One region of the Shewanella sp. BJSY2023SW005 genome, then DNA from elsewhere that is predicted to be linked to it. Evidence: predicted binding sites of a transcription regulator. Region 1 holds the regulator's gene; the other holds the start of a gene.

Evidence for each region. The regulator MetJ, encoded in region 1, represses methionine synthesis genes. The targets are predictions, from matches to a motif close to TAGACGTCTAGACGTCTA.
Region 2: the regulator MetJ is predicted to act here: its motif matches at 1,624-1,641, upstream of metK (methionine adenosyltransferase).

What each region holds. Positions count from the first base shown of each region.
Region 1 is NZ_JBKORJ010000026.1:2,943-7,398, reverse strand. Features, by position in the region: gene traF (conjugal transfer protein TraF) at 1-719, shown strand, start outside; gene ACMHXI_RS07780 (sulfite exporter TauE/SafE family protein) at 722-1,465, opposite strand; gene metJ (met regulon transcriptional regulator MetJ) at 1,542-1,856, opposite strand; gene metB (cystathionine gamma-synthase) at 2,072-3,232, shown strand; gene ACMHXI_RS07765 (bifunctional aspartate kinase/homoserine dehydrogenase II) at 3,249-4,456, shown strand, end outside.
Region 2 is NZ_JBKORJ010000027.1:102,091-106,546, forward strand. Features, by position in the region: gene tkt (transketolase) at 1-1,239, opposite strand, end outside; gene metK (methionine adenosyltransferase) at 1,685-2,836, shown strand; gene ACMHXI_RS08800 (hypothetical protein) at 2,898-3,227, opposite strand; gene ACMHXI_RS08805 (GNAT family N-acetyltransferase) at 3,254-3,790, opposite strand; gene ACMHXI_RS08810 (deoxycytidine triphosphate deaminase) at 3,920-4,456, shown strand, end outside.

The DNA.
Region 1 (4,456 bases):
AAATCGCCGCCGCGGATATTGATGCCCTGGATAATCTGGACCCCAATAATCCGCCGGAAATCCAAGATTTGACCTCCCAGGGGCGAGTGGTGGCCGGGGCGGTTTCCGAGCTCGGGGTGGCCGTGAGCTATCCGCTATCTATTGTCAACATGCCGGTGACAGTGGGAGTCACTCCCAAGCTGCAACGGTTGGATAGTTTTAATTATGCTGTCAGCGCCAATAACTTCGATGCCGATGATTTCAACGATGATGATTATCGAAGCGATGACACTGGCTTTAACCTGGATATTGGTCTGGCATTCCAGCCATTGGATGGTTTGGTTATCGGTGTCAGTGGTCGCAACCTCATCAAGCGGGACTTGAGCAGCATAGAGGCCGGCGGTGTGCAGCTTACCTATCAGGTGAAACCTATGGTTACCGCAGGGGTGGCCTATGACTGGGCAGCCTTTTCACTCAGCAGCGACTTGGATCTTACCGACGACGACAAGTTTGCCGAGCTTGAGGGCAGCCGCTATTGGCGTTTAGGCGGTGAATACCGGCCTACCGACTGGGTTGCTTTACGGCTCGGTTATCGCCAGGATCTCAATGATCACACCGCCGATCTTTATTCACTCGGGACAGGGTTCGCCATAGGCAACAGTTTCCGGCTGGATCTCACCGGCATGTTTGGCAGCGATGACGCCATAGGCGGCGTACTGCAAACCAGCTATCACTTCTAAAATTAACCGTTGATGAGCGCCAGGCTTGATTTGATGGTCAGCAACAGGGCGCTCAACGCGCACAGCGCCAGCGTCAGGACTCGGGTCTTCTCTTTATCCACCCGGCCCACCAAGCGGCCAGCCACCAGAAAACCGAGAAATACCGAAGGCAGCAGCAACAGCGAAAGCCATAGGTGTCTCAAGGTCAAGAGGCCAAAACAGCCGAGAATAATCAAGGCTATCAATGAGCTGAAGATGAAGAAGGCCGACAGCGCTGCGCGGAACTGACTGGCATCCTTACCCGCCAGCAGCAGGGCCATCGGCGGTCCGCCTATGGCGGCCACGGTACCGAAGATCCCGGAAAATATCCCGGCAATAAACAGGCTGAGGCGGTTGATCTTGATGCTGTACTTTCTAAGGCTGAGGAATACGGCTACGGCCACAATCAGGGCTATGGTCAAGCCCAGAATAGGCTGCGGCGCCAGCAACAGCAGGGTGGCGCCAATCAGGCCGCCGGGAAGCCTTCCCAACAAGGCATATTGCAGGCCGTTGAATTCCAGGTGGCCACGCTCGCGTACCAGTGTCAGCAGGGCGATGGAAAACCCCATGGCGATAACTGGGGCAGGAACCAGTTCCGGATCGACGATATACAGCAAAGGTGTGGCTACCACGGCCAAGCCAAAGCCTATCAACGACTGGGTCAGGGCGCCGGTAAATATGATCAGGGACGCCAGTAGCAGGGTGACGGGATCTATCAGTGACAACATTCGCAAGCCCCAAAAAAGACAAGGATCGCACCGCGATCCTTGTTCAACTATAAGGTAATTCTGAGGGACAACACACTTACTCCATGTCTTCCCATTCTATGCCCATGGCATCCATCATGCGCTTGGCCTCTTCCGGGATGCTGTCGGGTTTGTCTTTGGACAAATCCCCATCGTTGGGCAGTGGCTGGCCGGTATAGGCATGCAGGAAGGCTTCGCACAGCAGTTCGCTGTTTGTGGCGTGCCGCAGGTTGTTTACCTGGCGCCGGGTGCGCTCATCGGTCAATACTTTCAGCACCTTCAACGGAATAGAGACAGTGATTTTTTTCACTTGCTCATTCTTCTTGCCGTGTTCGGCATAAGGGCTGATGTATTCGCCATTCCATTCAGTCATTGATTCACCTGTGATCTCACTAATTCGCAGCAGATTTTAAACCCTTACAGGATACAGTCAAATGATTGCCTGCAAAATCTGTGCAATATGAACAGAAATCCATACATTTGGACGTCCAAACGTCTTGATGCCTATTGACGGCTGGATGGTCATTGGTTAGATTTAGACGTCCAGACATCTTTATGGTGTCGAACCTCAGCATTCAGGAGTCGATTATGACAGAGCGGCGATTAGCAACCACAGCGGTCCGGCAGGGCATCGAATCAGACAGCCAGCACGGGGCCGTGGTGCCACCCATCTATCTGTCGACCAACTATGCCTTTGATGGCCACACTCAGCCAAGAGCCTTTGATTACAGCCGCTCGGGTAATCCTACCCGCTCCATTCTGGGGGATGCCTTGGGGGAGCTGGAACAGGGCTGCAGTGCGGCAATCACAGCGACCGGCATGGCGGCCATTACTCTGGTGGTCAACCTGCTGGGGCCGGATGACCTCTTGTTGGTGCCCCATGACTGTTATGGCGGTAGCTATAGGCTGTTCACCAATCTGGCTGCCAAGGGCCAGTTTCGCTTGCAGGTTTTGGATCAAACCGACCCGCAAGCACTCGCCGCTGCCATGGCGCAAAAGCCGCGCATGGTGTGGCTCGAGACTCCGTCCAATCCGCTGCTGCGGGTAGTGGATATTGCTGCTATTGCCGAGGCGGCCCACCAGCAGGGCGCATTGGTGGTGGTCGACAACACTTTTTTATCGCCGGCGCTGCAACAGCCTTTACTGTTGGGGGCCGACATAGTGGTGCACTCGACCACTAAATACATCAATGGCCACAGCGATGTGGTGGGCGGCGCCGTGATTGCCAAAGATCCTGAACTGGCAGAGCAGCTGCACTGGTGGTCCAACACGCTCGGGCTGAGCGGTGGCGCCTTCGACAGCTACCTGACCCTGCGTGGCCTGCGTACTCTGGCGCTGAGGATCCGCGAGCATCAGGCCAATGCCGAGCGCATAGTGGCGCTGCTGAGCCAGAGTCCCGTGGTAGACAAAGTTTACTATCCGGGGCTTAAGAGCCACCCAGGTCATGAGATTGCCGCCAGGCAGCAGAGTGGCTTTGGCGCTATGCTGAGTTTTGAACTCAAGGGTGATGAGGCGCAGGTGGTTGCCTTCCTCGGCGCGCTCAAGCTGTTTTCCGTGGCCGAGAGCCTGGGAGGGGTTGAGAGCCTGGTGGCCGTGCCCGCCACCATGACCCACAGAGCCATGGCGAGTGAGGCTCGCGCCGAAGCCGGTATTAAAGACACGCTTATCCGCTTGTCTGTGGGTATAGAGGATGGCCGGGATCTGCTGGACGATATCGCCGCCGGATTGGCGGCAGCCGCAAACTGTTGAATTGAAGGAGCTTGAGATGGCACGTTGTCACCTACATAAGTTTGGCGGTTCCAGTCTCGCCGATGCCGATTGCTACCGACGGGTCGCCCATATTTTGCTAACCCATGGTCATGCCGATGATCTTGTGGTGGTTTCCGCCGCCGGCAAGAGTACCAATTTTCTCTATAAACTGCTGAACTTGAAGGAATCTGGCGCTCTGTGGCAGGAAGAACTACAGGTGCTTGTCGGTTATCAGCAGAATCTGATTGAACAGCTGCTGGGCAATGAACAGGCACGCCAGCTGCGGGAGCGTCTGTCTACAGATAAGGCGCAACTGGCCAGTTTATTGTCCTTGCCTGAACTCAGCGAATACCAATGCAATCAGGTGGTGGGTTTCGGCGAACGCTGGTCGGCCAGACTGATGGCGGCGCTGCTGCGGGAGTCCGGTGTTGCCGCTTCCCATGTGGATGCCCGCAGTTTATTGATTGCCGATGAGGGCGCAGTACCCAGGATTCGCCTCGATGAGTCCCGTGAAAGGGTGCAGCGGCTGCTGGCCGAGCATCCCGATGAGCGCCTGGTGATCACCGGCTTTATCTGCGCCAATAGCCAAGGCGAAACTCTGTTGCTCGGTCGCAACGGCTCCGACTTCAGTGCCACTCTTATAGCCAGCCTGGCCGATATCGACAGGGTCACTATCTGGACAGATGTTGAAGGGGTGTTCAATGCCGATCCCAACAAGATTGCCGATGCCAAATTGCTGAGTAGCATGTCGCTGGCTGAGGCCGACCGCCTGGCGCGGCTCGGCTCCCCGGTACTGCATTGCCGTACCCTGCAGCCGTTATTTAATACCGATGTCAGCCTGGCGGTGCGTTCGAGCTACGCCTCGCATACCGACTTTACCCTGATAGCCCCCAAGAGTGATGCCGCAAGCGCCCCTGTGGTGACCAATCTCAATCAGGTGTCCCTCTTGAGCCTGGAGTTCAATGGCACCCAGGCTCAGACTCAGACGCTCGATGCGCTCAATGAGGCGGGTTTGACCCCGCTGGCCTACTGGTCTCAAGGGCAACACAAACTTGAGCTGGCCTTTACTCCCGAATTATCCCGCCAAGTCTGGCAGTTACTGGAAGCGCAGACATCCCAGCTTAAAATTCAAAGTATTACCGAGGACAGAGAGCTTGGGCTGGTGGCCCTGGTAAGCAGTGGCGCCGGCAGTTATCGCCGTAGTTTTGCCCGCTTGCTGAGCCG
Region 2 (4,456 bases), on a different contig from region 1:
ACCAAACTCACGCACACCATAGTGCAGGTAGTTGCCGCTGGCATCTTCGGCCGAAATAGACTTGGAACCTGAGTACATGGTCAGGTTGGAAGGTGCCAGATCGGCACTGCCCCCTAAGAATTCAGGCAACATTTTACCGAAGGCTTCCAGCGCATTTTGCGAGGCCTTGCGGGAAGCGATATTGGCAGGATTGGCCTGCAGCTGCTCTATGTAGGCTTTGGCATCGGCGTCAAAGTTGGCAGGCAGTTCACCGTTGAGGCGACGCTTGAGCTCGGCGGCCAGCGCAGGGTGAGCGGCTTCATAGGCGGCGAACTTGTCGTTCCAGCTACTTTCGGCGGCCTTACCGGTTTCCTTGGCATCCCAGGCAGCATAGATTTCAGATGGGATCACAAATGGATCGTGCTTCCAGCCCAGGAATTCACGGGCGGCGGCAATTTCGGCATCACCCAGCGGCGCACCATGGCAATCGTGAGAACCGGACTTGTTGGGAGAACCGTAACCTATGACGGTCTTGCAGCAGATCAGCGATGGACGTGGATCGGCCTTAGCGGCTTCGATGGCGGCGTTGATAGCTTGTGGGTCGTGACCGTCGACACCGGCAACCACGTGCCAGCCGTAGGCTTCAAAGCGCTTAGGAGTATCATCGCTGAACCAGCCTTCAACATGACCGTCGATGGAGATACCGTTGTCATCCCAGAAGGCGATCAGTTTGCCAAGACCCAGAGTACCAGCCAGTGAGCAGGCCTCATGGGAGATACCTTCCATCAGACAGCCGTCACCCATGAAGACATAAGTGTGGTGATCGACAACATCGTGACCTTCGCGGTTAAACTGAGCCGCCAGAGTCTTTTCTGCAATCGCCATCCCCACGGCATTGGTGATGCCTTGGCCCAGAGGCCCTGTGGTGGTTTCGATGCCGGGGGCATAACCATATTCAGGGTGACCCGGAGTACGAGAGTGCAGCTGACGGAACTGCTTGAGATCGTCAATGCCCAGATCATAACCGCTCAGATGCAGCAGTGAGTAATGCAGCATGGACCCATGGCCGTTTGACAGCACAAAGCGGTCGCGGTCGGCCCATTGAGGGTTCACAGGGTTGTGCTTGAGGTGATCCCGCCACAGGACTTCGGCAATATCAGCCATCCCCATGGGAGCCCCAGGGTGGCCGGAATTGGCCTTTTGGACTGCGTCCATACTTAAAACACGGATAGCGTTAGCGAGTTCTTTACGGGAAGACATGCTCTCTCCTGCTTATTTCTTAGAGGTCTTGGGCAAAATGGAGTCATATTTTCCCCCACCGGGCAGAAGGACGCAAATAAAATTCGCCCTCTCGGGTCGTCATTGATATCGACAAGCTCACCTGGCGCCTACACTTACACAACAAAGACAAAACCCCCGCCCAACAAAGTGGTCGGTAATCAGGCTCAAAAACAACTTTCACTTCAGGCATGGGATCTATATCGCAGACAAAAAACACTGAAACCGCGACAAATTTAACCTTCATATTTCAGCAAAATAGCTGAAAACAGTGAAAAAAGGTTTTAGTTGTTCACGCCCATTCCTGCGTCTTGGCGCACAAATATTTGCGACAAGGGGTGTTATCCAGGTTGAATTCAACTAAAATGGCCGTCTAGATGTAGATGCTTCTACACGTTTGAATTCCAAAGACGAGATTTTCCGAATTATGGCAAAACACTTGTTTACCTCTGAGTCGGTCTCAGAAGGACATCCAGATAAAATCGCCGATCAGATTTCTGATGCGGTACTCGACGCGATTCTGGCTCAGGATCCCAAGGCCCGTGTAGCCTGTGAAACCTTGGTCAAGACAGGCATGGTACTGGTGGCCGGTGAAGTCACCACCTCAGCCTGGGTTGATATTGAAGAGCTGACCCGTAAAACCGTTCGCGATATTGGTTATACCCACTCAGATATGGGTTTTGATGCCGACAGCTGTGCGGTACTGAACGCCATCGGCAAGCAGTCCCCCGATATCAATCAGGGTGTAGACCGCGCCGATCCCAAAGAACAGGGTGCCGGTGACCAGGGTCTGATGTTTGGTTACGCCAGCAATGAGACTGACGTGCTGATGCCGGCTCCTATCACTTACGCTCACCAGTTGGTTAAGCGCCAGTCAGAAGTACGCAAGAGCGGCGCTCTGCCTTGGCTGCGTCCCGATGCCAAGTCTCAGGTGACTTTCGCCTACGAAGACAACAAGATTGTCGGTATCGATGCCGTGGTACTTTCTACCCAGCATTGCGACAGCGTCAGTCAGGCGGATCTGGTGGAAGGCGTGATGGAAACCATCATCAAGCCGGTACTGCCTGCCCAGTGGCTGAACAAGGACACCAAGTACTTCATCAACCCAACCGGCCGTTTCGTTATCGGTGGCCCTATGGGTGACTGTGGTTTGACCGGTCGCAAGATCATCGTTGATACCTACGGCGGCATGGCCCGTCACGGTGGTGGCGCCTTCTCAGGTAAAGACCCATCCAAGGTTGACCGTAGCGCCGCTTACGCTGCCCGTTACGTTGCCAAGAACATAGTGGCTGCCGGTCTGGCGGATCGCTGTGAAATCCAGGTGTCTTACGCCATTGGTGTGGCCGAACCGACCTCCATCAGTGTGGAAACCTTCGGTACCGGCAAAGTCTCGCAAGAATTGCTTATCCAGTTGGTACGTCAGCACTTCGATCTTCGCCCATACGGCCTGACCGAGATGCTGGATCTGGCGCGTCCCATCTATCAAGGCACCGCCGCTTACGGTCACTTCGGCCGTGATGAGTTCCCATGGGAGCAAACCAACAAGGCTGAAGCCCTGCGCGCCGACGCAGGTCTGTAATAGACTCAGCTTGCAAAAAAACCGCCTCAGGGCGGTTTTTTTATATCTGCCGGGCTGACACTCAGTAGCAGTGATCGAAATGAGCCGTTTCCATACAGAGGTAACTCAACTGCTCGGCCGATAGCGGCGTGATATCCAACACTTTCATTGGAGTGAATTCGGTATCGGTCAACAGACGGATCTGCACCTGATAACTGTTGCTGCGCCCACAGTCGAAACAGACGCCCAAGGCTTGCAGCAGATAATGCGGCTTGCCATCGATTTGGGCTTCAAAGGCCTTTGCCTGTTCGCCCTGCAGCGTCAAGACAGACACCAGGTATCTGACATTATCCCAGGCAGATAACCTTCGCGACTCACAGGCTTGCAGTAGGGTTTCTGGCGTGTTTTGCATCTTGCTCTCCCGCGTCAAAGCGGCTGTTAGCCCAGCAGCAGATAAAAATCCCGGCCGCAAAGGGTGACAAAGTCCAGGGTGCGCATGCGGCCATCCCTGCTATGGGCTCGTATAGACGCCTCGTTGTCCTCGGCGATCAGTGCCAGCCAAGGCGCACTGATGTTGGCTCTGGCGGCGCCGTAAAGCTTATCAAACACGCCCTTGCCACGATAATCAGGATGCACCCAAACCGGGCCGTAATGCAGAGTTTGCTGCCAGTTCAGCCCCAGGTCAAAGCGATTCTGGGTCAGTTGCCGACAGAGGGCCTGACACAAAGGCGAATGCTTGAGTTTATCCCAACTGCCGGTTATCAGATAACCGACTACCTTAGTCGCGTCCAACGCCAACCACACATGACCGGCGGCCACCAGAGGTTCAAGCTCCTTGGCCGAAAAGCCCTGCCCTTGCATGCCCCGTGTACGCTCTCTGGCACTCAACTCATCCTGGCCGAAGCGCTGCTCCAGGCTGGCAATCGTCTCAACATCGGCCGCCTCAGCCTGGCGGTATTGCATGGTTTCTGGCATCAAAAAGGCTCAGCAATAAAAGAAGCCGCATTATAGCCAAAGCCTGTTGCAGCCGCACTCGATTTGCGAAATTCCCATACTGCTTCCACACTTAAAGTTGAACTTAAGCCACTCGACTCAGGAAGAGATATGCTCCCGGATACCATAGACCCAGGCAAGAGCCTATTGGAAAATGAAAGCCACAGACTCAACCTTATTCGCTGGATGCATCAATGTGAGCTAATGAAACGTTACTACCAGGCCGACAAAGTCTTTGTGCTGCAAAAGACAGATCAGGGATTCGAAGTCATTGTCAGCGCCGCCGATGCCAGCCACAGGTTCCCGCCCGGCAAGGTATTCTCTGCCGATGAAAGTGTATTCCAGCGTATGGTCGATAGCCCACCCGAGGGCGTCAATCTGGATCTCACCCGCTCCACCAATGATGACAACCCAAAAGAGTTCAGCAATGTCCTGGGGATTCTATCCCGGCCAGTGCTCTGGCCCGACGGCTCGGTATTCGGTTGCCTGTGTGTCATCAATGCCCATGCCAACGAACAACAACACATCAGCCCTTATATGCTGGAGCCGTTCCAAATTCTGCTGCAGCAAGACTTGGCGCTCTTATGCCAGAGTCACAGAATTGAGTCGCTGTCCATGCGCGACCGGGAAACCGGCATGCTCAACCAC